Linked DNA regions of Shumkonia mesophila. The protein of the gene in region 1 interacts with the protein of each later gene in a pairwise test. Links are inferred from orthologs where the notes say so. Each region holds a gene or a part of one and is shown on either strand. Other genes may lie near its edges. The genes, in order: ODR01_RS14505 and gltA.

Region 1 (10,343 bases):
TCTGATCGGCCCCGAGGGCGGTTTCGCCATCACCGAGCTTGACGCTCTGCGCAAACTCGCCTTTGTTACGCCGGTGGGGGTTGGTCCGCGCATCCTGCGGGCGGAAACGGCGGCCCTCGCCGCGCTCTCCTGTTGGCAGGCGCTGGTGGGGGACTGGCGCTGAGCCGACCGAGCGACCATTTCCTCCTGGAACTTCCGCCCGCCTGAACCTTCACACGACGAGGCCCCCGAATGCCGGCAAGAAAAACCGAACGCGCGGAACCGATCACCGACAAGCGCGTGCTCGTCGAATACCTGGAATCCGGGTGCAAGCCCCGCGAGAAATGGCTGATCGGCACCGAGCACGAGAAGTTCGCCTATACCCTCGACGACCTGCGTCCGCTGGATTACGAGGGCGAGCGGGGCATCCGCGCCATCCTTCAGGGTCTCACCCGCTTCGGCTGGAAGCCCGTGCTCGAAAAGGGCAACGTCATCGCGCTGATCAAGGAGGACGGCAGTTCCGTCACCCTGGAGCCGGCCGGGCAGGTCGAGCTTTCCGGCGCGCCCCTTTCCAACCTCCATCAGACCTGCCGCGAGGTGAACGAGCACCTCGATCAGGTCAAGGCGGTGGCAGCCGAAATGAACGTCGGGCTGATGGGGCTCGGCTACAACCCGAAGTGGCCACGCGCCACCATGCCGTGGATGCCCAAGGGCCGCTACGCTATCATGCGCCGCTATATGCCGACGCGGGGCACGCTGGGCTTGGACATGATGCAGTCGACCTGCACGGTGCAGGTCAACCTCGACTTCGATTCCGAAGCCACCATGATCCGGATGTTCCGCATCGGGCTGGCGCTGCAGCCTATTGCCACCGCGCTATGGGCCAATTCGCCCTTCAAGGAGGGCAAGCCCAACGGGTTTTTGAGCTATCGCAGCCACATCTGGACCGATACCGACCCCGACCGTTGTGGCACGCTGCCCTTCGTCTTCGAGGAGGGCTTCGGCTTCGAGCGCTACGTCGACTACCTGCTCGACGTGCCGATGTATTTCGTCTATCGCGACGGCATCTACATCGACGCCGCCGGGCAGTCCTTCCGCGACTTCATGAAGGGCAAGCTGCCGGCCTTCCCCGGCGAGTACCCGACGATGGCCGACTGGCAGGACCAGACGACGGTGGCCTTCCCCGAGGTGCGGCTCAAGCGCTACCTCGAAATGCGCGGCGCCGACGGCGGCCCGTGGAGCCGGCTGTGCGCGCTGCCGGCCTTCTGGGTGGGGCTGCTCTATGACGACGAGGCCAGAAGGGCGGCGGCCGATCTCATCGCCGACTGGACGGCCGAGGAACACGCCATGCTGCGCCGCGACGTGCCGCGCCTGGCGTTGAACACGCCTTTCCGCGGCGGCCTGCTCAACGACGTCGCCCGCCAGGTGCTGGCCATCTCGCGGGCCGGCCTGATCCGCCGCGCCGCCGCCGACGGCGCCGACGCCAACGAGGCCTCGTTCCTGCTGCCGCTGTTCCTGATCGCCGAGGCCGGGGTGACGCCTGCCGAGGAAATGCTGGCCGCCTACAAAGGCCGCTGGAAAGGCAGCGTCGACCCGATCTTCGCGGAGTGCGCGTATTAGGAGGTGGCGGAACCGCCCCCCATCCCTATCCTCCCCCACAAAGGGGGGGAGGGCCGTTGCTGGGGTGAAGCGCCGCCGCGTCGAACTTCAGACCGCTGTGCCGCCGACGGTCAGGCTGTCGACTTTGAGCGTCGGCTGGCCGACGCCGACCGGCACACTCTGGCCATCCTTGCCGCAGGTGCCGATGCCCTGGTCGAGCGCCATGTCGTTGCCGACCATGGAAACGCGGGTCAGCGCGTCGGGGCCGTTGCCGATCAGCGTCGCCCCCTTGACCGGGGCGCCAACCTTACCATTCTCGATCCGGTAGGCCTCGGTGCAGGAAAAGACGAACTTGCCCGAGGTGATGTCGACCTGACCGCCGCCGAAGTTGACCGCATAGAGCCCCTTCTTGACCGACGCCAGGATTTCGGCGGGCTCGTGCACCCCGCCCAGCATGCAGGTGTTGGTCATGCGCGGCATCGGGGCGTGGGCGTAACTCTGCCGGCGGCCGTTGCCGGTCGGCTTCACCCCCATCAAGCGGGCGTTCAGACGATCCTGGATGAAGCCCTTGAGGATGCCGTCCTCGATCAGCACGTTGCGGGCCGAGGGTGTGCCCTCGTCGTCGACGCTGATGGACCCCCGGCGGTCGGCGATGGTGCCGTCATCGATCACCGTCACCCCCGGAGCCGCCACCCGCTGGCCGAGCAGGCCGGCGAACGCCGACGTACCCTTGCGGTTGAAGTCGCCTTCGAGCCCGTGGCCCACCGCCTCGTGCAGCAGGATGCCCGGCCAGCCCGGCCCCAGCACCACCGGCATCTCGCCCGCGGGGGCGGGCACCGATTCCAGGTTGACCAGGGCCCGGCGCAGCGCCTCGTCGACCGCCGATTTCCAGCTTTCCGGGGTCAGGAAGCGTTCGTAGGTGACCCGGCCGCCGGCCCCGAAGGCGCCGCTTTCCATGCGCTCGCCCCTGGCGGCGACGATCATCACGTTGAAGCGCACCAGCGGGCGCACGTCGGCAGTGCGCTCGCCGCCGGGGCGCACGATCTGCACCGCCTGCCATTCGCCCGACAGCGTCGCCATCACCTGGCGCACCCGCTCGTCCCTGGCCCGCGCGTAGGCGTCGACCTCGGCCAGGAAGGCCAGCTTCTTCTCGAAGGGGATGCCGGGCAGCGGGTTCACGTCGGCATAGAGGCTGCGGTTGGTTTTCTGCGGCGGCTCGGCCAGGGTGCCGCCGCCGGCGCCCAAGACGCTGCGCACCGTCGCCGCGGCCCGCCCGATCGCTGCCTCGGAAACCTCGGAGGCGTGCGAATAGCCGGTGGTCTCGCCGCTGACGGCGCGCAGGCCGAAGCCCTGGGCGGTGTCGAAGCTGGCGCTTTTGAGGCGGCCGTCATCGAAGATGAGCCCTTCGGACTGGCGGTATTCGAGAAAGAGCTCGCCGTCGTCGGCGCCTTTCAGGGCGTTCCCGACGATGCCCTCGACGCGCGAGCGGTCAAGCCCCGCCCGCTTGAAAAACAGCTCGTCGGTGATGGAAAGATCGCTCACGGGAAACTCCTCTGTCGTGGGCCGGCGCCACCCCCATAGAAAGGCGCTGAACGCCCCAAGATCAAGCGCCGATCACTCGCGCCTCTCACTTTCCTGCCATCCGTACCGTCTTGACGGTTCGGCCAGGACGTCCTATCTGCCCCTCATACGTGGTGATTTGCCCGGCCGGCTTGCGACCACGCTAAACAAACCGCTAAAAGGTCGGAGCTCGCGGAGCCCTGACCCCGGCGGATCGGGGTTTTTTTATGGCCGGGCCGATGGAAGAGGACAGGGGGAAATGACCAGGGACAAGGGCGGACAGGGCCGGTGGCGCGAGGCCACACGATTGGTGCGCGGCGGGCTTTCCCGCACGGCCTTTTCGGAAACCAGCGAGGCGCTGTTCATGACCTCGGGCTACGTCTATCAGACGGCCGAGGAAGCCGAGCAGACCTTCAAGGGCGACATCAAGCGCTACATCTATTCGCGCTACGCCAATCCGACGCTCACCACCTTCGAGAGCCGCCTGGCGCTCGTCGAGGGCGCCAGGTTCTGCCACGGCACCGCCAGCGGCATGGCTGCCGTCTTCGCCGCCCTGCTCGCCCCCTTGAAGGCCGGCGACCGGGTGGTGGCGGCCCGCGCCCTCTTCGGTTCTTGCTATTACATCGTGGCCGACCTGTTGCCGCGTTACGGCATCCAGACCGAATTCGTCGACGGCACCGACCTCGAACAATGGAAAACCGCGCTCAGCCGTCCGGCCAACGCAGTGTTCCTCGAAACCCCCTCCAACCCGACGCTCGAAGTTGTCGATCTCGCCGCCATCTCGACGCTGGCCCACGCCGCCGGCGCCCGTGTCGTCGTCGACAACGTCTTCGCCACGCCGATCCTCCAAAAACCCTTGCAGCTCGGCGCCGACCTCGTCGTCTATTCGACCACCAAGCACATCGACGGCCAGGGCCGAAGCCTCGGCGGCGCCATCCTCGCCAACGACGAGGCGCTGATCGAAGAGCAGATCTTCCCGTTCCTGCGCCACACCGGCCCGGCCTTGAGCCCGTTCAACGCCTGGCTCCTGATCAAGGGACTGGAAACCTTGGACCTCCGGGTCCGTCGTCAGGCCGAGAACGCCCGCGTGGTCGCCGACTTCCTGACCGGCCAGGATTGCATTGCGCGCGTCCTCTACCCGGGCCGCGCCGACCACCCGCAGCACGACCTCGCCCAGCGCCAGATGCCAGGTGGCGGCACCATGGTCGCCTTCGACGTCAAGGGCCGGCGCGAGGGCTCCTTCCGCTTCATGAACGCGCTCAACCTCATTGACATCTCCAACAACCTGGGCGACGCCAAGAGCCTGATCACCCACCCCGCCACCACCACCCACGAGCGCATCGGGGCGGAGGAGCGTGCCCGCATGGGCATTGGCGACGGCCTGCTGCGCCTGTCGGTCGGCCTGGAAGATCCCGCCGACCTCTGCGAGGACCTGGCGCTTGCCTGCCAGGCGGCGCGGAACGGCTAGAAAAGCGGCCGCAGCAAGTGGCCATGACGGGAAAAAGCATTCTAGAATGGGCGGCGACGGCGCGCCCGGCGCCAGACCAAAGGAAGGACCACGAGGCCATGACCCAACCCGAGCAGTTCTTGGACCGGCTTCAAGACCTCATCGGCAAAGCCCGCGCCGCCGGGGCCGACGCCGCCGACGCCGTGCTGATCTCCGGCACCTCCCTCTCGGTGGCGCGCCGGCTCGGGAAACCCGAGCACCTGGAGCGCTCGGAAGAAGCCGACGTCGGCCTGCGCGTCTTCATCGGCCGCCGGCAGGCCATCGTTTCCTCCTCCGACCTTTCGGACGCGGGCCTGGCCGAGCTGCCGGCACGCGCCGTCGCCATGGCCCGCTCGGTCCCCGAGGACCCCTACTGCGGACTGGCCGAGCCCGGGCTGCTGGCCGGCGACGTGCCCGATCTCGACATGTGCGACGCCGCCGAGCCCGACGCCGAGGCGCTGTTCGCGCTGACCGCCGAGGCCGAGGAGGCCGCCGTGGCGGTCCCCGGCGTCACCAATTCCGAGGGCGCCCAGGCCGGCTGGAGCCTGGCCTCGGTGGCGCTCGCCGCCTCCAACGGCATGGCCCGGGCTTATAAGCGCTCCGGCTTCAGCCTGTCGGCGGCGGTGGTGGCCGGCGAGGGCACGGCCATGGAGCGCGACTACGATTATTCGAGCGCAGTGCATCTTTCCGACCTGCGCGCGGCAGCCGATATCGGCCGCTCGGCCGGCGAGCGGACGGTGCGCCGTCTCAACCCCCGCCGCGCCGCCTCGGCCGAGGTCTCGGTGGTCTTCGATCCCCGCGTGTCGGCCAGCCTGCTCGGCCACCTGGCCGGCGCCATCAACGGCGCCACGGTGGCGCGCGGCACCTCGTTCCTCAAGGACAGGATGGACGAGAAGGTCTTCGCCGACGGCATCACCATCGTCGACGACCCCCTGCGCCGGCGCGGCCTGCGCTCCAAACCCTTCGACGCCGAGGGGGTGGCGACGATACGGCGCAACGTCATCGAGGACGGCCGCCTGACCACCTGGATCCTCGATCTGCGCTCGTCCCGCCAGTTGGGCACGCAAACCACCGGCCACGCCACCCGCGGCCCGTCCTCGCCGCCGTCGCCGTCCCCGACCAACTTCTACCTCGCCCCCGGCCGCCAATCTCCCGCCGGGCTGATGGCCGACATCACGTCCGGCCTCTACGTCACCGAGCTGATCGGCATGGGGGTCAACGGCGTCACCGGCGACTACAGCCGCGGCGCCGCCGGCTTCTGGATCGAGAATGGCGAGTTGGCCTATCCGGTCAGCGAGATCACCATCGCCGGCAACCTGAAAGACATGTTCGCCCGCATGAGCGCCGCCGACGACCTCGAATTCCGCTTCGGCACCGACGCCCCCACCGTGCGCATCGACGCCATGGCGCTGGCGGGAAGATAGGGGGCCCCCCCGGCCCCCCCTCCCTGCCCTCCCCCACAAGGGGGGAGGGAAGCGCCGCGCCGCCTCACTTTCTTCCCCCTCCCCCTCGATGGGGGAGGGCCGGGGCGGGGGTGAGCCGCCGTCATTCTCCCTGCGGCGCGATCACCGGCAGGGTCTTTTCCGCCAGCCCGGCCGTCAGCGGCACGCGGGCGATGATGTCGCCGTCACCCTGCACCGGATCGCCTTCCGGACCCTCGATGGTCACCTGCCGGCCGGGCAGGATCAGCACGTCGTCCAGCCGCTCCAGCCGGCCCAGCACCAGCCATAGCCCATAGCGCAGCGCGCGCAGCGGCCCGGGCCTCAGGAACAGGCAGACGTAGAGCAGCGGCTCGCCGAGGCGGGCCAGCGGCGCGCAGGTGTGCCTCCCGGCGTAGAGATGGCCGTTGGCAATGACCGCCGAGGCCGCCCCATGGGCCTCGCCGTCGACGATCACCCGGTAGCGGCTGCGCGAGAACTTGAACAGCCCGGCCAGGAACATCAGCACATAGGCGCCCCGGCCGAGGACCCGCTTGACGCCGGCCGGCATCGCCTCGACCACCCCGGCGTCGAAGCCGACCCCGGCCATCATGACGAAGAGCCTTCCGTTGGCCTGCCCCAGGTGGATGTCCTGGACGGGCGCCCCGGCGATCACTCCGGCAATGGCTTCGGGGTCGCCCGGCATGCAGAGCTCCGCCGCCACCACGTTGGCGGTGCCCAGCGGGATCACCGCCAGCGGCACGCCCCGGCCGTAGAGGCCGTTGACCGCCTCGTTGATGGTGCCGTCGCCACCCGCCACAGCGATCACGTCCCAACCTTCGGAGGCAGCCTCGCCGGCCAGGGCCTCGGCATCGCCCGGAGCATTGGTGGGACGCACGGTGGCCTGGCAGTCGGCCCGTTCCAGATGCCGGAGCACCGCCGCCAGTTTGCGCCGGCGCCGTCGGCCGGCGGTCGGGTTGAAGATGACGAGCACCTTGCGGCCCGCCGCCGATGTCTTTCCCGCGCTCATGTCAGATTAATGACAGCCATTATTACCAATATGTTTCACTTATATTACGCAGCCTTTAAATGTAGGGCGGGGTTATATACAAAAACAAGGCCATTTACTAGGATCAACAACAAGATATTAACCCTCTGCAATCGAGTTGAATTGGAGTCTCGTTGAACGCCATCCGACCCCTGCCCCGGCGCTACCGCGCCATCTGGATTTCGGATATCCATCTGGGTACCCGCGGCTGCAATGCCGAGCTTCTTCTCGATTTCCTGAAGCAGACCGACTCCGACTTCCTCTACCTGGTGGGCGACATCCTCGATGGCTGGCGCCTGAGGCGTACCTGGTACTGGCACCAGACCCACAACGACGTCATCCAGAAATTATTGCGCAAGGCCCGTAAGGGAACCCGCATCGTCTACATCCCCGGCAATCACGACGAGAATTTCCGCGACTTCGCCTTCCGCCGCTTCGGGCGCGTCGTCATCCAGAACCAAGCCATCCACGTCACCGCCGACGGCCGCCGCCTGCTGGTCCTGCACGGCGACCAGTTCGACGGGGTGGTGCGCCACGCCCGCTGGCTGGCCTTCGCCGGCGATCGGGCCTACCAGGCGGCGCTTTCCGTCAACACCGCCGTCAACTGGGTCCGGCGCAAGCTGGGGTTCCGATACTGGTCGCTGTCGGCCTACCTCAAGCACAAGGTCAAGAAGGCGGTCGAATACGTCAGCCGCTTCGAGGCCGCCGTCGTTGCCGAGGCGCGACGGCGGGGCGCCGACGGTGTGGTGTGCGGCCACGTCCACACCGCCGAGATGCGCACGGTGGACGGCATCCTCTACTGCAACGACGGCGACTGGGTCGAAAGCTGCACGGCCCTGGTCGAACACGCCGACGGCCGCCTGGAAATCCTGCGCTGGGCCGATCTCCACGGAAGCGCCCTCATCGGAAGCACCGCATGCGAATCCTCATCGTCACCGACGCCTGGTTCCCCCAGATCAATGGCGTCGTCCGCACCCTCGATACGCTGAGGGGCGAACTGGAAAGGCTGGACCACCGGGTCTACCTCATCACGCCGCAGGATTTCCGCACCCTTCCCTGCCCCTCCTACCCCGAGATCCGCCTAGCCGTCGGCGCCAGGCGCAAGCTGGCTCGCATGCTCGACGATTTCCAGCCGAGCGCCATCCACATCGCCACCGAAGGCCCGCTGGGCCTGGCCGCCCGCCGCCACTGCCTCAGGCGCGGCTATGAATTCACCACCGCCTATCACACCCGCTTTCCCGAATACATCCAGGCCCGCTGGCGGATACCGCTGGCGCTCACCTACCGCTTTGTGCGCTGGTTCCACGCGCCCTCCAGCGGCGTCATGGTGGCCACCCCGGCCATGGAGGCGGTGCTGCGCGGACGCGGGTTCGCCAATCTCAAGCGCTGGTCGCGCGGCGTCGACACCGCCCTGTTTAAGCCGCGCTCCAAGCGTTTCCTCCCCTACCCGCGGCCGATCGCGCTCTATGTCGGGCGCGTCGCCGTGGAAAAGAACATCGAGGCCTTCCTCGCCCTCGATCTGCCGGGAACCAAGGTGGTAATCGGCGACGGCCCGCAGCAGGCGCAATTGCGCAAGCGCTACCCCGAGGTGCGCTTCCTGGGCGCGCGCACCGGCGACGATCTGGCCCGCCACTATGCCGCCGCCGACGTTTTCGTCTTCCCCAGCCGTACCGACACCTTCGGATTGGTGCTGCTGGAGGCCCTGGCCTCGGGCGTGCCGGTGGCCGCCTATCCGGTGGAAGGCCCGCTCGACGTGATCGACGGCTCGGGGGCCGGCTGCCTGGACTGGGATCTCGCCACGGCGGTCGAGCGCGCGCTCGCCGTCGCGCCGGAGACCTGCCGGGCCCACGCGCTCACCTTTTCGTGGGAGGCCTCGGCCCAACAGTTCCTCGCCAACCTGCACCGCCTCGACCTCGACGCGGTCCAGGCGGTTGCCCCCGTCCCCGCGCCCGTCGAGATGGCGAGGGGCGGACGCGTCCGGCGCTTCCTCCGCCGCCAGGCCTGACAATCGGCCGCGCGCCCCTCCCTATCCTCCCCCACAAAGGGGGAAGGGAAGTGCCGCCGGCTCCACCTTCTTCCCCCTCCCCCTCGACCTGCCTGCGCGAAGCCGAAGCGGCTTCGCTTCGGCGAAGGCAGGTGGGGGAGGGCCGGGGCGGGGGTGAGCGGCCCGGGCAATGGGGGTTTCGCCCGGGCCTACGGCGTCATCGCTCGTTTACGGCTTCGCGACGTGCCACACGCCGTTGACGCCGTCGCCGGTCGTGTCGCCGGCCTTGGCATCCTTGACCCACAGATAGAGCGGCTTGCCTTCGTAGGCCCATTGCATGGCGCCATCCTTGCGGGCGACGACCGAGAACTTGCCGCTGGGCATGACGCCCGAGGCGGCCATCAGCGGCGGCCAGTTCGTCGCGCAGGCGTCATAGCAGGCGGATACGCCGGCGGTGTCCTTGTCGAAGGTGTAGAGCGTCATGTTCTTCTCGTTGACCAGGATCTTGCCGGCACCGCCGGCCATTTCCATGGCTGAATCGGCCGCCGCCGGGCCGGAAACGGCCATCAGGCCGACGCTCGCCAGAACCAGGCTCTTGATCGTGATGTTCATTCAATCCCTCCGCTGAAAAATAAAAAACGCGTCGCAGTCGCAAATCCTTGGGCGCTGCTGGAGGAACTAACAGCCGCCGTGCCGGGAAAATCCCCCGCCTTAAAAAATCACGCTTGCCGCCGCCCCTGCTCTGCTAGTCTGCCCCGGTCGGTTCCACGTTCGTCGAGGTCAGGACATGGCATCCCTTACCCGCACCCCCGAATGGCAGGCCCTTGCCGCCCATCATCGCCAGACGGCGTCCTCTTCTATGCGCGAGATGTTCGCCGCCGATCCCCAGCGCTTCGCCAAGTTCTCGCTGCGCCTGGGCGACCTGCTGCTCGACTATTCCAAGAACCGGGTGACCGAAGAAACCCTGCGCCTGCTTTTGGATCTCGCACGGGCCGCCGACGTCGAGGGCTGGCGGGAGCGCATGTTCAAGGGCGACGCCATCAACTTCACCGAGGGGCGCGCCGTGCTGCACGTGGCGCTGCGCGCGCCCGCCGACCAGGCGTTCGTCGTCGACGGCGAGAACGTCATGCCCAAGATCACCGCCGTCAGGGCGCAAATGCGCGCCTTCACCGAGGCGGTGCGCAGAGGAGACTGGAAGGGCGCCGGCGGTCGGCCGATCAGCGACATCGTGAACATCGGCATCGGCGGCTCCGACCTCGGCCCCGCCAT
Region 2 (16,993 bases), on another replicon or contig:
AGGTCCAAAGTCACCCAGGACTTTTCATCGTCCCTCAATCGCCTCCTGTTGCTACGGCTAAGGATGTTTAACTCCAAAGAGACAAACTAATTGGCGCCGTCGCGGGCTTGACGCTGGCGGGGACGCCCTGCATTCTTGGCCTCCGCACCGCCGGGCGTGCGGACCCAGGGGGACGGAAGCTTTCAGATTGCTAATGCTACGCATTTGAAAAACTCCGTAACGCATTGATATGTATCTTCTTATCGATAACTACGACAGCTTCACCTACAACCTTCTGCACTACTTGGGAGAACTCGGGGCCGAGGTGGTGGTCAAGCGCAACGATGCGCTTTCGGCCGCCGAGGCGCTGGCCCTGAAACCGCAAGGCATCGTCCTCTCGCCGGGACCGTGCGATCCCGACCGGGCCGGCATCTGCCTCGACCTGATCGGCGCCGCCGCCGGCCGCGTGCCCCTTTTGGGGGTCTGCCTCGGCCATCAGGCCATCGGCCAGGCCTTCGGCGGTGCCGTGGTGCGCGCGCCCAAGCCCATGCACGGCAAGACCAGCCAGATCCGCCACGTCGCCAAGGGCATCTTCGCCGGCATCCCCAGCCCGTTTCCGGCCACCCGCTACCACTCGCTGATGGTCAGGCGCGACGACCTGCCCGACTGCCTGGAGATCACCGCCGAGAGCGAGGACGACGTCATCCAGGGCCTGGCCCACAAGACGCTGCCCATCTACGGCGTGCAGTTCCATCCCGAAAGCATCGCCTCGGAAAACGGCCACCACATCCTCGAGAATTTCATCCGCCTGACCCATGAAGGGAGGGCCGCCGCATGAACGCGCTGGCCGACATGAAGTCCCTGCTCGGCACGGTGGCGGGCGGCGCCTCGCTGACCGGGGCCGAGGCCGAGGCCGCGTTCGGCATCATCATGTCGGGCGACGCCACCCCGGCCCAGATCGGCGGCTTCCTGATGGCGCTGCGGGTGCGCGGCGAGACGGTCGACGAGATCACCGGCGCCGTGCGCGCCATGCGCGCCAAGGCGGTGACCATCAAGGCCCCGCCCGGCGCCATCGACATCGTCGGCACCGGCGGCGATTCGGCCGGCACCTTCAACATCTCGACCACCTCCGCCTTCGTCGTCGCCGGCGCCGGGGTGCCGGTCGCCAAGCACGGCAACCGCGCGGTGTCGTCGAAATCGGGCGCCGCCGACGTGCTGGCCGCGCTGGGCGTCAACCTCGACGCCGACATGCGCCTGATCGAGCGGGCCATCGCCGAGGCCGGCATCGGCTTCCTGATGGCGCCCCGCCATCACAGCGCCATGCGCCACGTCGCCGGGCCGCGCGGCGAACTGGGCGTGCGCACCATCTTCAACATCCTGGGGCCGCTGGCCAACCCGGCCGGCGTCAAGCGCCAGTTCACCGGCGCCTTCGACCGCAAGTGGATCGAGCCGATGGCCCAGACGCTGGCCAACCTCGGCAGCGAGGCGGCGTGGATCGTCAACGGCGCCGACGGCCTGGACGAGCTGACCACCACCGGCCCGTCCCATGTCGCCGCGCTGAAGGACGGCGCCGTCAGCACCTTCGAGGTGACGCCCGAGGAGGCCGGCCTGCCGCGGGCGCGGCCGGAAGACCTGAAAGGCGGCGACGCCGAAACCAACGCCGCCGCGCTGCGTGCCGTGCTGGGCGGCCGGAAGGGGCCGCTGCGCGACGTCGTGCTCTATAACGCCGGCGCCGCGCTGATCGTCGCCGGCAAGGCGAAAAACCTGAAGGACGGCGTCGCACTGGCCGCCCGTTCCGTCGATTCCGGGGTCGCCGCCGCCGCGCTGGAGCGGCTGATCGCCATCACCCGCGAGACGCCTCCGGGCACCGCCCCATGAGCGACGTGCTGGCCCGCATCTGCGCCGACAAGCGCACCCACGTCGCCCGCTGCAAGGCGGCCCGCCCGATGGGCACGGTGATCGGGGCGGCCCAGCAGGCGTCGCCGCCGCGCGGTTTCGCCGCCCGGCTCGAAGCGGCCGCCGCCGCCGGCTACGGACTGATCGCCGAGATCAAGAAGGCGTCCCCCTCCAAGGGTCTGATCCGCGCCGATTTCAACCCGCCGGCCCTGGCCCGCGCCTATGCCAAGGGCGGCGCCACCTGCCTTTCCGTGCTGACCGACGGCCCCTATTTCCGCGGCGCCGACGAATACCTGACGGCGGCCCGCGCCGCCGTCCCGCTTCCGGTCCTGCGCAAGGACTTCATGCTGGAGCCCTACCAGATCATCGAGGCCCGCGCGCTGGGCGCCGACGCCGTGCTCGTCATCATGGCCGCCGTCAGCGACCCGCAGGCGGTCGAGCTGGTGGCCGCCGCCCGCGAGTTCGGCATGGACGCCCTGATCGAGGTCCACGACGAGGCCGAGCTGGAGCGCGCCGCCCGGCTGGATGTCCGGCTGCTGGGCATCAACAACCGCAACCTCAAGACGCTCAAGGTCGACTTGGCCGTCACCGAAACCCTGGTCGCGCGCGCCCCCGCCGACCGCCTCGTGGTCAGCGAAAGCGGCCTCTACACCCCCGACGACTTGGCCCGCATGGCCCGCATCGGGGTGCGCTGCTTCCTGGTCGGCGAATCCCTGATGCGCCAGACCGATGTCGAGGCGGCGACCCGCGCCCTGCTGGCCGGCGCCCCGGCCCCGGCGAAGGAGTAAGGCCATGGCCGGGCTCAGCCATTTCGACGACAAGGGCGACGCCCGCATGGTCGACGTCTCGGCCAAGGCCGTTACCCAGCGCACCGCCACCGCCAAGGGCTCGGTGCTCGTGGCCCCCGAGACGCTGGCCCGCATCCAGGCCGGCGGCGTCAAGAAGGGCGACGTGCTCGGCGTCGCCCAGCTGGCCGGCATCATGGGGGCCAAGCGCACGTCCGATCTCATCCCGCTCTGCCACCCGCTGGGGCTGGATGCCGTCGAGATGCGCCTTTCCTGCGACGCCGGGCGCAACGCCGTCGACATCGAGGCGACCTGCCGCGTCGCGGGGCGCACCGGCGTCGAGATGGAGGCGCTGACCGCCGTCGCCGTGGCGGCGCTCACCGTCTATGACATGTGCAAGTCGATGGACCGCGCCATGCGCATCGTCGACATCCGCCTTGTGCACAAGGCCGGCGGCAAGTCCGGCACCTTCGAGGCCCCATGATGCTTTCCGTCGCCGAAGCCGTCGCCAAGGTCGTTTCCGGTTTCGCGCCGCTCGCCGTCGAGACGGTCGGTCTCGAGGCGGCGTTGGGCCGCGCCCTGGCCAGGGACGTCGCCGCGCAGCTCGACAGCCCGCCGCTGGACGTCTCGGCCATGGACGGCTATGCGCTGCGCGCCGCCGACGCCACCGCCGTGCCGGCGACGCTGACCCGGATCGGCCAGTCGGCGGCCGGCCACCCCTTTGCCGGCGCCGTCGGGGCGGGGCAGTGCGTGCGCATCTTCACCGGCGCCGTCATGCCGGCCGGCGCCGACGCCATCGTCATCCAGGAGGACGCCGAGGCCGCGGGCGACGCCGTCACCGTCCGCGAGGTGCCCAGGCCCGGCCGCTGGGTCCGCCGCGCCGGCATGGATTTTCGGCGGGGCGACGTCATGCTCAAGGCCGGGCGCCGGCTGACCGGGCGCGACATCGGGCTCGCCGCCGCCATGAACGTGCCGTGGCTCGCCGTCGCCCGCCGGCCGCGCGTCGCCATCCTCGCCACCGGCGACGAACTGGTGATGCCCGGCGAGCCGCTGGCCGAAGGCCAGATCGTCGGTTCCAACAGCCTGGCGGTGGCCGCCTACGTCACCGCCTTCGGCGGTCTTCCCGCGGTGCTGGGCATCGCCCGCGACACCGAGGAATCGCTGGCCGCCCTGCTGGCAGGCGCCCGGGGCGCCGACCTGCTGGTCACCATCGGCGGCGCCTCGGTCGGCGACCACGACCTGGTGCGCCAGGCGCTGGCCGCCCAGGGCTTCGACCTCGGCTTCTATCGGGTCGCCATGCGGCCGGGCAAGCCGCTCATCTTCGGGCGTCTCGGCGACGTGCCGGTGCTGGGGCTGCCGGGCAACCCGGTCTCGGTCGGCGTCACCTCGCTGCTGTTCCTGCGCCCGGCCATGAACGCCATGCTCGGACTTCCCGACCGCCGGGGACCGGCGCCGATGGCCCGCCTCGGGCGCGACCTGCCGGCCAACGACCTCCGCCAGGACTATCTGCGTTCCCGCCTGACGGTGGGCGAGGACGGCGAGCCCGTCGCCACCCCCTTCGAGGCCCAGGACAGCGCGCTGATGGCCCGCTTCGCCGACGCCGACTGCCTGGTGGTCCGCCCGCCCCATGCGCCGCCCGCCCGGGCCGGCGAACGGGTGGAGATCGTTCCCCTCTAGTATTTTGGGGACACCATACTTAATTCCCGCCGTCGGCTGCCTTGCTTCGGTTCGCTGGAATTAAGTATGGTGTCCCTAAAATACCCCCGAAATACCCCTGCCTCCCGTCACCAAATTGCCGCTTGACCCGGCACGAGAACTAAACTAGAACATGTGCCGACGTTTTGCTTTTGTTCCACATTTTGTGGTGCCGGTTTCGGGGTGACGCCAGACGTGCGACGGCGGCGGAGGGCCCCCGGGTCGAACGCATCGCAGCACCGCCGCCACGCCGCGAAACTGGGTGGCGGCCCGGAGTGACACCATGCTGACCCGCAAGCAGTACGAACTCCTCGTCTACATCAACGATCACCTGAAGAGCAAAGGCGTCTCGCCCTCCTTCGAGGAGATGAAGGAGGCCTTGAGCCTGCGCTCGAAATCCGGCATCCACCGGCTGATCACCGGGCTCGAGGAGCGCGGCTTCATCCGCCACCTGCCGCACCGCGCCCGCGCGCTCGAAGTCCTCAAGCTGCCGGAAAACGCCGAGGCCCCCAATGGCGCCTCGCGCGGCGCCTTCGCCCCCAAGGTCATCCGCGGCCAGTTCAAGCCCTCGACCGCCCGCGCCGCCCGGCCCGAGGCCGGGGCCGTGGAACTGCCGCTCTATGGCCTGATCGCCGCCGGCACGCCCATCGAGGCGATGCGCGACAACACGGCCTCCATCGACGTGCCGGCTTCCCTGCTCGGCACCGGCGAGCATTACGCGCTCAGCGTCGATGGCGATTCGATGATCGACGCCGGCATCGAGGACGGCGACACCGTGGTCATCCAGCGCTGCGAAACCGCCGACAACGGCACCATCGTCGTCGCCCTGGTCGAGAATACCGAGGTGACGCTGAAACGCCTGCGCCGGCGCGGCGATTCCATCGCGCTGGAGCCCGCCAACAAGAAATACGAAACCCGCATCTTCGGCCCCGACCAGGTCCAGGTGCAGGGCAAACTGGTGGGACTGATTCGCAAGTACTAACGGCCGTCGATCGCGTCATGGGAATGCGGGTTGTGCCTCCGCACGGAGGGCATCGGATACGATCCCCTGGTAAAATGGCGGTTGTCGCTCTACCTTAACGTGCGCTTGGCATGGCGTGGGGGAGTTGCCATGAGAAGAATCGTCGTCGGCTTCCTGCTGTTAACGATAAGTGCGTGCGTGGCTGTGCCTCAAGGGCCGCAGGTCGCCGGCGGCACCAGGATCACGCAACTTGGTATTTCGTTCGCTGTTCCCGAAGGCAGGTCGTGGACCGTACTCGTTCAGTCGACCTACCAAGTAATGCTTGGCGCGCGCGGAAATTCGCCGAATGAAACCCTGATAACGGCCATCGGCACCTACAACGTTCCCGCATTTGATGTACCGGAGGGATTTTTAAACTTCGTGAAATCCGGACGTGCCAACGAACCGAAAACAGGAACGTTCGAAGTCATCAGGAATGATGAACAGTGGTATGCCGAGCGATCAGAAACCTGCGTCAAACATGAATCCGCGGCTAAAGACTTCGCGGCTAAACGCGGAGGCGCGTTTACTATGATCGAGTACTATGGAATGAATTGCATCCACCCGGGAAATCCATCAGTCGGCATCTTCGTCGAATTCTCCAGGAAGGGACCTTCCGGCGTTGAATTTCCGCAGTTCAGGGCGATGGGAGAGCGGTTGCTTAAGTCAGTCGAGTTTACATCCTACAAGTAACGGGTTTACGCGAGGGGGCTTGGATCCTGCTGGTTGTCCCCCGTTCGCCCCAACACCGTCACGATATCGAGGACCTGCACGCCTTCCGGCAGTTCGATCAGAAACTCGGCGTCGCGCTTAAGGTGATGGATGCGCCGGGGGTCCGGCCCGGCGAAGCGCGACATGGCCTCGACGCTCTCCCAATAGGAGATGGTGACGAACTCCGTTTCCCCGGGCCGGTCCTCGCGGAACATCTGCACGCCCAGCGCCTTCCCGGCCAGCGGCTTGACGCCCTCCTCATAGAGATACGCCGCGTAGGCGTCGGCCTTGGCCGCCTCGGTGCGGCCGCGCCAGATGCGGGCGATGGCGGGGCGCAAAAGGTGGCGGGCATCCGTCATGGCATCCTCCTCGTTTCGTACCCTACCCCTCCTCGGGCAGGAAGCGCACGCCGCCGTACCAGGCCGAGGCCGTGGCGGCGCGGTTGTCGCAATCGGTCATAATGGCCACGGCGTCGATGGCGTCGATGTCGAGGCCGTGGTAGCGCCTGAAATCGTCGCGCAGGTTGCGCCGCTCGGTCACCCAGCCCATCGGCGCCTTGGGCGGCCCTGATCGCACGGCGACGATATGGGCGTTGGCGGTAAAGGCGTTGGGCCAGTCGGCGCCGGCCGGCTTGGCGCTGGCCCAGACGTAGTTGATGGCCCGGGTGGCGAACGGGTTGAAGCCGCCCTTCCTGACGAAATAGAGGCGGGCCGGGTAGTCGTCGCCCTCCTTGCGGGCCTCGTCGGCGCCGTCGGGGAACACGCCCTCGATCCCCCACGACCATTCGACCAGCGGCGTTTTCTTAAGGTCGATGCGCCGCTCCAGCACCAGCCCCGAAGCCGAGCCGTCGCAGGAGGCAAGCACCGCGGCCATCGCATCGACGTCGGCCGCCTCATAGCGAGTTTCGCCGTGGAAGGATTCGGGACGCCAAGTCAGGATGTCGGCGGGTGTGAAGGCCGGCGACACGGCCGCAGATTGAACGCCAAGGGACGGCAGGGCAAAGACAACCCCGGCCAGCGCGATCTTCACGCGCCATCCCTTCGCCGGCGGGAGTTCCCTGCTCATGGGGTCTGATGTGGCCCCTGCCCGCTCAGTTGCCAAGCCCCGCTGGGCGGCGGGCCCGCGGCCGCACCACCCATGGCCTACGGCCACGCTCGCCGTTGACGCTTTTCACCCGGACGGCGAGTTCGGTCAGCCACAGGGCATGGGCGCCGTCGCGCCACAGGTCGAAGCGGTCGATCACCACGGCGGCCGACGGGCAGGGCCGGCGCACCGGCACCGTCGCCACCACCACGTCGGCGACGCGGCAGTCCTCGGCCAACGCCCCCTCGTCGCGCACCAGGGCGACGGTGTGGCCCCGTGCCCGGTAAATGCAACCGACGGCGTCGCAGGCGAGGTTGCCGCCCTCCGGGCCGGCCGTGCCGTTGGCCGGCCAAGCGGCCGGCGCCTTTTCCTGGCCGGCCCGGCGCAGCCACACCTCGGCATCGAAGCGGCCGAGCCGCCGGCTGGAAACGGCAAGCGTGCCATCGGCGGCGCGCACCGCCATCAGCCGGCCGGCGTCGTCGATAAGGACATCGGGCGGGTTCATCCAGACCCCGCTGGCCAACCCGCCGACGAGGCCGGCGATCCCCCACAGCCGCCAGCGTCCCCGCCACAGGGCCAGCCACAGGCCGCCGATGCCGACGGCGACCAGGCCCGCCGTCGGCATGGCCGGCAACAGGGTCACCGCGCCCGGCCACGCGGCCACCTCACGGGCGACGGCGATGATCGCCTCCACCCCCCAGCCCATCGGCGCCAGCGCCAGGGCCTCGAGGCCGAACGGCATCAGCGCGAAGGAAACCACCGCCCACGGCATCACCCACAGGGCGGTCAGCGGCACCGCCGCCATGTTGGCGGCCAGCCCGAAGGCGGCCACGCGGTTGAAGTGATAGAGCGCGAAGGGGGTGGTGGCGGCACCGGCGATCAGGCTGCTCAGCGCCACGCCGCCGACGTAAAGCAAAACCCTTCCCGGCCAGCCGCGCCGCCGCCCCTCGTCGCGGAAACGGCGCTCGGCGATCTCCTCGTAGGCGGCGATCAGGGCGATGACGGCGGCGAACGACAGCTGGAAGCTGGCGCCCAGCAGGCTTTCGGGCTGCAAAAGCAGGATGGCCAGCGCCGCCCACGCCACCGTGCGGATGGAGAGGCCCCGGCGGTCGAGCAGCACGGCCAGCAGCACCAGGCCCAGCATCAGGAAGGCCCGCTGGGTCGGTACCGTCGAGCCGCTGATCAGGGCATAGGCAAACGCGCCCGGCAGCGCCACCGCTGCCGCCCATTTCTTGATGGGAAAGCGCAGCGCGACGAAGGGCACCAGGGCCAGGGCGGCGCGCAGGCCGACGAAGAGGATTCCCGCCACCAACCCGATGTGCAGGCCCGAGATGGCCAGCAGGTGGGCCAACCCGGAATCGCGCATGGCGGCCAGCACGTCCTCGGGAATGGCGCCCCGCTCGCCGGTCATCAGCGCGCGGGCCATGGCGCCCGCCGTCCCCTCCAGGCCGGCGGCGATGCGCTCGCCGATCCTCTGGCGCAGGGCCGCCAAGGCGAGGGCGGGCGAGCCGGCGTCGCCCGGCCCGATCGCCTCGGCCCGGCCCATGGCGAACCCCACGGCGCCCAAACCGCGGAAATAGGACTGGCGCTGGAAATCGAAGGCGCCGGGCACGGCCGGGGCCGGCGGCGGGCTCAATACGGCGCGCACGCGGATGCGTTGCCCCGGCGCCAGCGGCGGTTCGCTTCCCAGCCGGATGCGGACCCGATGAGGCCGCGCCTCGGCGGCCATCCCGGTCCCTTCCAACTCGTCGAGCAGGATTCGGCGGCCGCGGCCCAGCGGCTCGACCTCGATCACCCGCCCCTCCACCGTCAGCGGGCCGATGCGCCGCTCCAGCATCGGCGCCTCGACCAGCACGGTACGGGCCTGGGCGGCGACGAAGCCGGCGGCCACGGCGGCCAAGCCGATCAGGGCAAGGCGCGGCCCCGGCCGGCGGCGAGCGGCCGCCACGGCAGCGAGAACCGCGACAAGAAAAGCCGCCGCCGGCCACGGCGGCGGTTCCGTCGGCAGCGCGAAATAGACGCCGATGCCGAGCCCGACGCCGACCGGCAGCCACAGCACCCAGCGCTCCCGCTCGTCGGCCATTCGGGCCGCCAGCCGGGCCAAGCCACGCGGCGGCGCCTCCGGAAGGATGGTTTCGCTCATCCCGACGCACCAATTGACTGCAACCGGCGGCGGAATGTGCTACATGTCCGCGCCATCCATTCTTGTCACAGTAGCAAAAGAGACCATGACCGTCGTCACCCGTTTCGCCCCCTCGCCCACCGGCTTCCTGCACGTCGGCGGCGCCCACACGGCCCTTTTCAACTGGCTGTTCGCCCGCCACAACGGCGGCAAGTTCCTGTTGCGCATCGAGGACACCGACCGGGCCCGCTCGACCGAGGAGGCGGTGAAGGCCATCCTCGACGGCCTGACCTGGCTGGGGCTCGACTGGGACGGCGAGGTGATCTCGCAGTTCTCGCGCGTCGCCCGCCACGCCGAGGTCGCCCGCCAGATGGTTGCCGCCGGCAAGGCCTATCCCTGCTACTGCACGCCCGAGGAACTGACCGCCATGCGCGAGCAGGCGGCGGCCGAGGGCCGCTTCACCGGCTATGACGGCCGCTGGCGCGACCGCGATCCGTCGGAAGCCCCGGCCGGGGTGGCCCCGGCCATCCGCCTCAAGGCGCCGCGCGAGGGCGAGACCGTCATCGACGATTTGATCCAGGGCACGGTCAGGGTTGCCAACGACCAGATGGACGACATGGTGCTGCTGCGCGCCGACGGCACCCCCACCTACATGCTGGCCGTGGTGGTCGACGACCACGACATGGAGGTGACCCACGCCGTGCGCGGCGACGACCACTTCACCAACGCCTTCCGCCAGACCCAGATCTACAACGCCATGGGCTGGCAGCCGCCGATCTTCGCCCACATGCCGCTGATCCACGGCCCCGACGGCAAGAAGCTTTCGAAGCGCCACGGGGCGGTGGCGGTGGGCAACTACGCCGACATGGGCTTCCTGCCCGAGGCCATGCGCAACTACCTGCTGCGCCTGGGCTGGAGCCACGGCGACGACGAGATCATCGGCACCGAGCAGGCCATCGAGTGGTTCGGTTTCGAAGGCGTGCTGCGCTCGCCGGCCCGCTTCGACATGGCCAAGCTGACCAACCTCAACGGCCATTACATCCGCCAGGCCGAGGATCGGCGTCTGGTGGGCCTGACCCTGCCCCGCCTGCGCGACAGTCTAGGGGCCGACTTCGCGGAAGGAACCGAGGACCGTCTGCTCGCCGGCATGGCGGCCCTGAAGGAGCGCGCCAAGACCCTGGTGGATCTGGCCGACAGCGCCGCCTTCTACGTGCGGCGCCGGCCGCTGCCGGTCGATGCGGCGGCCGCCGCCCTTCTGGACGCCCAGGCCCGCGACATGCTGGCCCAGATCCGCCGGCAACTGGCCTCGGTGACGGCGTGGAAGGCCGAGAACCTGGAGGCGGTGGCCCGCGCCCATGCCGAAGGCGCCGGCCTCAAGCTGGGCAAGGTCGCCCAGCCCATCCGGGCCGCCCTGACCGGCGCCACCGTGTCGCCGCCCATCTTCGCCGTGATGGAGATCCTGGGGTCCGAGGAGACGCTGGGACGCCTCGACGACGTCGTGAAGGGCATCGGTCACAGTGAAGCCTGACGCTTGGAACAGGTTGCACTGCTGGGGTGTGCCGCGCGGCTTGTAGCGCGCCAGGCCCCCCTCCCTGCCCTCCCCCACAAAGGGGGGAGGGATATGACGGTGCCTCTCTGCCCTTCTCCCTCCCCCTTGACGGGGGAGGGTTGGGGTGGGGGTGTTCCTGCGTGCGGCAGAAAGCATGACCGCCGGACATTGAACCGGCCACAGGCACCGACCACATAGAATTCGTGCCCGGGCCCCTATGGCCCCAACAATAATGACGCGCATGCGGACCGTTCGGTCCCGACGGCAAGTGCGACCATTTCATTTTGTTGATGAGGTAAAGATTCAATGGCTAAGAAGACAACCGCCACGAAGGCCACGCCTGCCAAGGCGCCGGCACGTCAGGAGACGATGACGCTGATCGACAACCGTAACGGGAAGCAGGTCACCTATCCCATCCTCAAGGGAACGGTCGGCCCCGAGGTCGTCGACATCCGCAAGTTCTACGCCGATACCGGCTTGTTCACCTACGATCCCGGCTACGGCTCGACCGGCAGCTGCACGTCGACCATCACCTATATCGACGGCGAGGCCGGCGTCCTCGAATACCGGGGCTATCCCATCGAGCAGCTGGCCGAGAAGTCGCACTTCCTCGAGGTGGCCTATCTGATCATCAACGGCGATCTGCCGAATGCCAGGCAGCAGGCCGAGTTCGAGGATTCGATCACCCACCACACCATGCTGCACGAACAGATGCAGTTCTTCTTCCGCGGTTTCCGCCGCGACTCCCACCCGATGGCGGTGATGTGCGGCGTGGTGGGGGCGCTGTCGGCCTTCTATCACGACCACATGGACTTCTCGAAGCCCGAGGACCAGATGATCGCGGCGCACCGGCTGATCTCCAAGATGCCGACCATCGCCGCCTACGCCTACAAGTACTCGCAGGGCCAGCCGTTCATCTATCCGCGCAACACCATGAACTACACCGAGAACTTCCTGCACATGGTGTTCGCCACGCCGTGCGAGGACTACAAGGTCAGCCCGGTGCTGGCCAAGGCGCTGGACCGGCTGTTCATCCTGCACGCCGACCACGAGCAGAACGCCTCGACCTCCACCGTGCGCATCGCCGGCTCCAGCGGCGCCAACCCGTTCGCCTGTATTTCCGCCGGCGTCGCCTCGCTGTGGGGGCCGGCCCACGGCGGCGCCAACGAGGCGGTGATCGCCATGCTGACCGAGATCGGCGACAAGAAGCGCATTCCCGAATACGTCAAGAAGGCCAAGGACAAGAACGATCCCTTCCGCCTGATGGGCTTCGGCCACCGGGTCTACAAGAACTACGACCCCAGGGCCAAGCTGATCCGCCAGACCTGCTACGAGGTGCTGGAGGAGGTGGGCATCAAGAAGGAGCCGCTGCTCGAGCTTGCCATGGCGCTGGAGAAGGTCGCCATCGAGGACGACTACTTCATCGAGCACAAGCTCTATCCCAACGTCGACTTCTATTCGGGCATCATCTATCGGGCCATGGGCTTCCCGCCGCCCATGTTCACGGCGCTTTTCGCCATCGCCCGCACGGTCGGCTGGATCGCCCAGTGGGAAGAGATGCTGACCGACCCCGAAACCCGCATCGGCCGGCCGCGCCAGCGCTTCGCCGGGCCGACCACCCGCAACTACGTGGCGATGAAGAAGCGCAAGTAGCGCGGATTTCGCTCAATTTCGGGGACACTTTAATTTCGGGGACACTTTAAAAAAGTGTCCCCGAAGTTAAGACAAAGTGTCCCCGAAATTAAAGTGTCCCCGAAATTACTTTCCCGCGATGACGTCGAGCACCACCGCCGCCGCCCGCTCGCCCGGCGACGGGCCGCCACGGCCCAGGCGGGTCAGCGCTTCCCGCCCCGCCTCGACCTGGGCCCGCCTCGCCGCCTCGTCGACGAACAGGGCGTCCAGCGCCGCGGTCAGCCGCTCCGGCCGGCAGTCCTCCTGGATGAGTTCCGGCACCGCCGGGCGGTCGAGCACCAGGTTGACCAGGTTGGCGTAGGGCACGCGGACCAGGCGGCGGGCCAGCCAGGCGGTGAGCGGGTTCACCCGGTAGGCGATCACCGCCGGGGTTTCCGCCATCGCCAGTTCGAGGGCCACCGTCCCCGAGGCGGCCAGCGCCACGTCGGCGGCGGCGAAGGCGTCGATCTTGTCGGCGCGCCCGTGGACGACCGTCGCCGGCACCGGCCAACCGGCCGCCGCCCGCGCCACCTCGTCGGCCACGGCGCCGATCACCGGGACGACGGCCCTGAGATCCGGGCGGTTCGCCCGCAGCCCAGCCACCGCCTGGGCGAACACCGGCAGCAGGCGCGCGGTTTCGCTGCGCCTGCTGCCCGGCAGCACGCAGACGAGCGGCGCCCCGGCGGCGATGCCGTGGCGTTCCCGGAAGCGCCGGCCGTCGCCCAGATCCGCCCCCGATTCCACCACCGGGTGGCCGACGAAGGTGCAGGCCAGCCCCTCGCGCTCGAAATACGGCGGCTCGAAGGGCAGCAAGGCCAGCAGGTGATCGAGGAAGCCGGCGATCTTGCGGGCCCGGCCCGGCCGCCACGCCCACACCGACGGCGCCACATAGTGGATCAGCGGAATGCCGGCGCCGCGCAGGCGCTTGGCCAGCCGGAAGCAGAAATCGGGGGCATCGATGGTCACCACCGCCGCCGGCCGCAGGCGGCGCGCCGCCCGGGCGGTTTCGGCCAGCCGCCGGAGGATACGCGGCAGCCGGGGCAGCACTTCGGCGACCCCCATCACCGACAACTCGGCCATCGGAAATAGACTGTCCAGTCCCTGGTCCGCCATGCCCTCGCCGCCGACGCCGGCGAAGCGCACGGCACCGCCGGTGCGCGCCTTGAGCGCCGCCATCAGGCGGGCGCCGAGCGCGTCGCCGGAGGGTTCGCCGGCGACCAGGAAGACGAGCGGGGGCATGTCCGCGCCGGTCGTCATGGCCGTCGCTCCGCCGCCTCGACGCCCAGGACGAACAGGCCGGCGGCGTCGGCCGCCGCGATCAGCCCGTCGCGCTCGACCAGCAGCGCGCCCCCGGCTTCCACCGCGATGCCGGCGAGACCGGCGCGCGCCGCCGCCGCCACCGTGCCGGGGCCGATGGCCGGCAGGTCGACGCGCCGTTCCTGTCCGGGCTTGGCCATCTTGACCAGCACGCCCGAGGGCGCCGCCGGTCGCTCGCCGGCGCAGGCGGCCAGCAAGGCGTCGGTGCCCTCGCGCCCCTCGCGCCCGATCACCCGGCCGTGGCGCGCCACCGCCGCCTGGCCGACGTCGCGGGCGCCGATGGAAAGCGCCGCCTCGATGCCCAGCCCGACGTCGGCCAGGGCGGCGGCGTCCGGCTGCACGGCGCCCAGAACGCCCGCCGGCGCCAGCAGGTCGGGCAACAGGGAATCGACGCCGACGACGGCGAAGCCTTCCTCGCCGAGCGCCTCGATGAGGGCCCGCAGCAGGGCGTCGTCGCCCCGCTTGAGGCCGCAATGACGCAGAAGGAAACGCAGGGCCCACAGGTCCGGGCGCAACGTCATCAGCGCGGGGCGCCGCATGCGCCCGGCCATGACCAACTCGGCGGCGCCCTCGCGGCGCAGCAGCTTCACCGCGCGGCCGGCCGCGCCCACCCTGACCCAGGCGTGGGGAACGGGCCGGCCGTCGGGGCGCGGCGCCACCAGGGCGGCATCCGCCTGCCCCGCGAAGGCGATCACGAAAAACGGCCGCTGCGACCGGATGCAGGTGTCGACCAGAAGGGCCGGCAGCGTTCCGCCGCCGGCCAGGATGCCGAGCTTAGGCGGCATCTTCCAGGGCGGGCTGGCAAAGCGCCCGCGACGAAGCCGCCCGGATGAACCCGACGATTTCCATGACCGGCTCGTTGTCGCTGTACGTCTGGGCGACGTCGTCCAGGCGCTCGGCCATCGTCCCCTCCGGGGCGAACAGCAGCCGATAGGCGTTGCGCAGCGCGTGGATGACGTCGCGCGAGAAGCCGCGGCGCTTCAGCCCGACGATGTTGAGCCCCGAAAGGCGCGCCCGGTTGCCGATCACCGTGCCGTAGGGAATGACGTCCGCCTCGATGCCCGACATGCCGCCGATCATGGCGTGCTTGCCGATGCGCACGAACTGATGCACGGCCGACAGCCCGCCCAGGATGGCCCAGTCGCCGACCTCGACGTGGCCGCCCAGGGTGGCGTTGTTGACGAAGATGACGTGATCGCCGATCTGGCAGTCGTGGGCGACATGCGCCCCCACCATGAACAGCCCGTGGTTGCCGACCCGCGTCACCATGCCGCCGCCCTCGGTGCCGGGGTTCATGGTGACGTGCTCGCGGATGGTGTTGTCGCGCCCGATCGCCAGTTCCGAGGGCTCGCCCTTGTACTTCAGGTCCTGCGGGATATGGCCGATGGAGGCGAACGGAAAGATGCGGGTTCTCGCGCCCACCCGCGTGCGCCCCTCGACGACGACGTGCGAATGCAGTTGGACGCCGTCTTCCAGGACGACCTGGGGGCCGACGCAGCAGTACGCCCCGATGCTGACGTTCGCGCCCAGTTGGGCGCCGTTGGCGACGATCGCCGTGGGATGGATCTCGGTCATTCAGTCGTCCAGAATCATGGCCGCGAAAATCGCCTCGGCGACCAGGGTCCCGTTGACCTTGGCCTCGCCCCGAAACTTCCAGACGTTGCGGCGATTGCGTTCCTTGGTGACGTGGATATGAAGGGTGTCGCCCGGCATCACCGGCTTGCGGAAGCGGGCTTCGTCCACCGTCATGAAGTAGACCAGCTTGCCTTCCGAGGCGCTGCCCAGCGTCTGCACCACGAGGACGGCGGCGGTCTGGGCCATCGCCTCGATGATCAGCACCCCCGGCATCACCGGGCGGGTCGGGAAATGGCCGGCGAAGAACGGCTCGTTGATGGTCACGTTCTTGATGCCGACGGCGCTGGTGTCGGGAATGATGTCGACGACGCGGTCGATCATCAGGAATGGATAGCGGTGCGGAATCATCTCCATGATCCGCAGGATATCCACCGCCGTGGCACCGGACGTTTTGGTTTCTACGTTCATGTGTCACTCCCCCGTCGCTTTTTGCTCAATTCGGCGAGGGTGGCCACCTGCCGCCAGAACTCCTTGGCGGGCAACGCGGGCGACCCGGCCACTGTCTCCCCTCGTTCGACGTCGCGCATGACGCCGCTCTGCGCGGAAATCCTGGCCCCGTCCCCGATCGTCAGATGCCCGGCGAAACCGGCCTGGCCCCCGATCACGACGAAATTGCCGACATGGGTGCTGCCCGAGATCCCGACATGCGAGACCACGATGCATCCGCGTCCGAGGCGGACGTTATGGCCGATCTGGACCAGATTATCAATCTTGGTGCCGGCGCCGATGACGGTATCCGGTCCGGCCCCGCGGTCGATGGTGGTGTTGGCGCCGATTTCGACGTCGTCCTCGACGATGACGCGGCCGAGTTGCGGCACCTTTTCATGGCCCTGCGGCCCCAGCGCGAACCCGAAACCGTCCTGGCCGATGCGCACCCCGGCATGGATGATGGCGCGGCTGCCGATCAGGCAGTAGGCCAAGGACACGCAGGGCCCCACCGTGCAGTCGTCGCCCACCACCACGCCGGCGCCGATCACCGCGTTGGGGCCGATCCGGCAGCGCCGTCCGATCTCGGCGCGCGGTCCGATCACCGCTCCCGGCTCGATCTCGCTGCCCTCGCCGATGCGGGCCGTGGCATCGACGGAGGCCGAGGTCGAGATGCCGCCGCACGCCGGAACGGCCGGATAGAAGGCCTGGGCGGTCAGCGCATAGGCGCGGTAGGGATCGGGGGTCGCGAGTACGACCATGGAGTCCGGTGCCCGGCCGGCGAAGCGCGGATGGACGAAACAGGCGCCGGCCCGGCTGGCGACGAACGCCTCGACGTATTGCTTGTTGTCGAGGAAGCTCACCTGCTGGGGCCCCGCCGTCGCCAGCGGCGCGACGTCCGAAAAAAGCCGCTCGATGTCGGTCCCGGGGGCCACGGTGGCCCCCGACACCTCGATCAGATGCTTCAACGAAAAGGGACCGGCGACCGCGAAGAACCGTGGATCGGCCATTGCCTATTTTTCCGGCTGGGGAACCTTGACGCTCGGCACCGCTTTGTCGAGCCGAGCAAGGACGATGGCCGTCATGTCCATCGCCTTGTTGTGGAAGACGATCGTGTCGCTTCT

Evidence for each region.
Region 2: the proteins of ODR01_RS14505 (region 1) and gltA interact in binary tests that used the Escherichia coli proteins (3 or more experiments, as listed by UniProt). The link is inferred for Shumkonia mesophila from one-to-one orthologs.

Annotation. Positions count from the first base shown.
Region 1 is NZ_JAOTID010000008.1:92,208-102,550, forward strand. The notes cover bases 5,122-7,863. They hold ODR01_RS14505 (diacylglycerol/lipid kinase family protein), read right to left. Parts: upstream 7,073-7,863; coding sequence 6,170-7,072; downstream 5,122-6,169. Other genes in these bases: ODR01_RS14500 (TldD/PmbA family protein), read left to right, coding at 5,122-6,048; ODR01_RS14510 (UDP-2,3-diacylglucosamine diphosphatase), read left to right, coding at 7,225-7,863. In the rest of the region: ODR01_RS14480 (16S rRNA (uracil(1498)-N(3))-methyltransferase), read left to right, coding at 1-163; ODR01_RS14485 (glutamate--cysteine ligase), read left to right, coding at 232-1,599; metalloprotease TldD, read right to left, coding at 1,687-3,120; metZ (O-succinylhomoserine sulfhydrylase), read left to right, coding at 3,398-4,606; more of ODR01_RS14500, read left to right, coding at 4,705-5,121; more of ODR01_RS14510, read left to right, coding at 7,864-8,079; ODR01_RS14515 (glycosyltransferase family 4 protein), read left to right, coding at 8,007-9,095; ODR01_RS14520 (COG4315 family predicted lipoprotein), read right to left, coding at 9,303-9,686; pgi (glucose-6-phosphate isomerase), read left to right, coding at 9,862-10,343. UniProt on the Escherichia coli protein: In vitro phosphorylates phosphatidylglycerol but not diacylglycerol; the in vivo substrate is unknown.
Region 2 is NZ_JAOTID010000002.1:149,804-166,796, reverse strand. Bases 10,403-13,299 are described here. They hold gltA (citrate synthase), read left to right. Parts: upstream 10,403-11,126; coding sequence 11,127-12,473; downstream 12,474-13,299. Other genes in these bases: lpxB (lipid-A-disaccharide synthase), read right to left, coding at 12,579-13,299; gltX (glutamate--tRNA ligase), read left to right, coding at 10,403-10,799. Also shown: ODR01_RS04270 (anthranilate synthase component II), read left to right, coding at 230-817; trpD (anthranilate phosphoribosyltransferase), read left to right, coding at 814-1,857; indole-3-glycerol phosphate synthase TrpC, read left to right, coding at 1,854-2,663; cyclic pyranopterin monophosphate synthase MoaC, read left to right, coding at 2,668-3,144; ODR01_RS04250 (molybdopterin molybdotransferase MoeA), read left to right, coding at 3,141-4,337; transcriptional repressor LexA, read left to right, coding at 4,639-5,337; ODR01_RS04240 (hypothetical protein), read left to right, coding at 5,467-6,048; ODR01_RS04235 (hypothetical protein), read right to left, coding at 6,054-6,425; ODR01_RS04230 (DUF3047 domain-containing protein), read right to left, coding at 6,448-7,131; ODR01_RS04225 (ComEC/Rec2 family competence protein), read right to left, coding at 7,157-9,292; more of gltX, read left to right, coding at 9,378-10,402; more of lpxB, read right to left, coding at 13,300-13,748; ODR01_RS04205 (LpxI family protein), read right to left, coding at 13,745-14,593; lpxA (acyl-ACP--UDP-N-acetylglucosamine O-acyltransferase), read right to left, coding at 14,583-15,383; 3-hydroxyacyl-ACP dehydratase FabZ, read right to left, coding at 15,384-15,851; lpxD (UDP-3-O-(3-hydroxymyristoyl)glucosamine N-acyltransferase), read right to left, coding at 15,848-16,879; ODR01_RS04185 (OmpH family outer membrane protein), read right to left, coding at 16,883-16,993.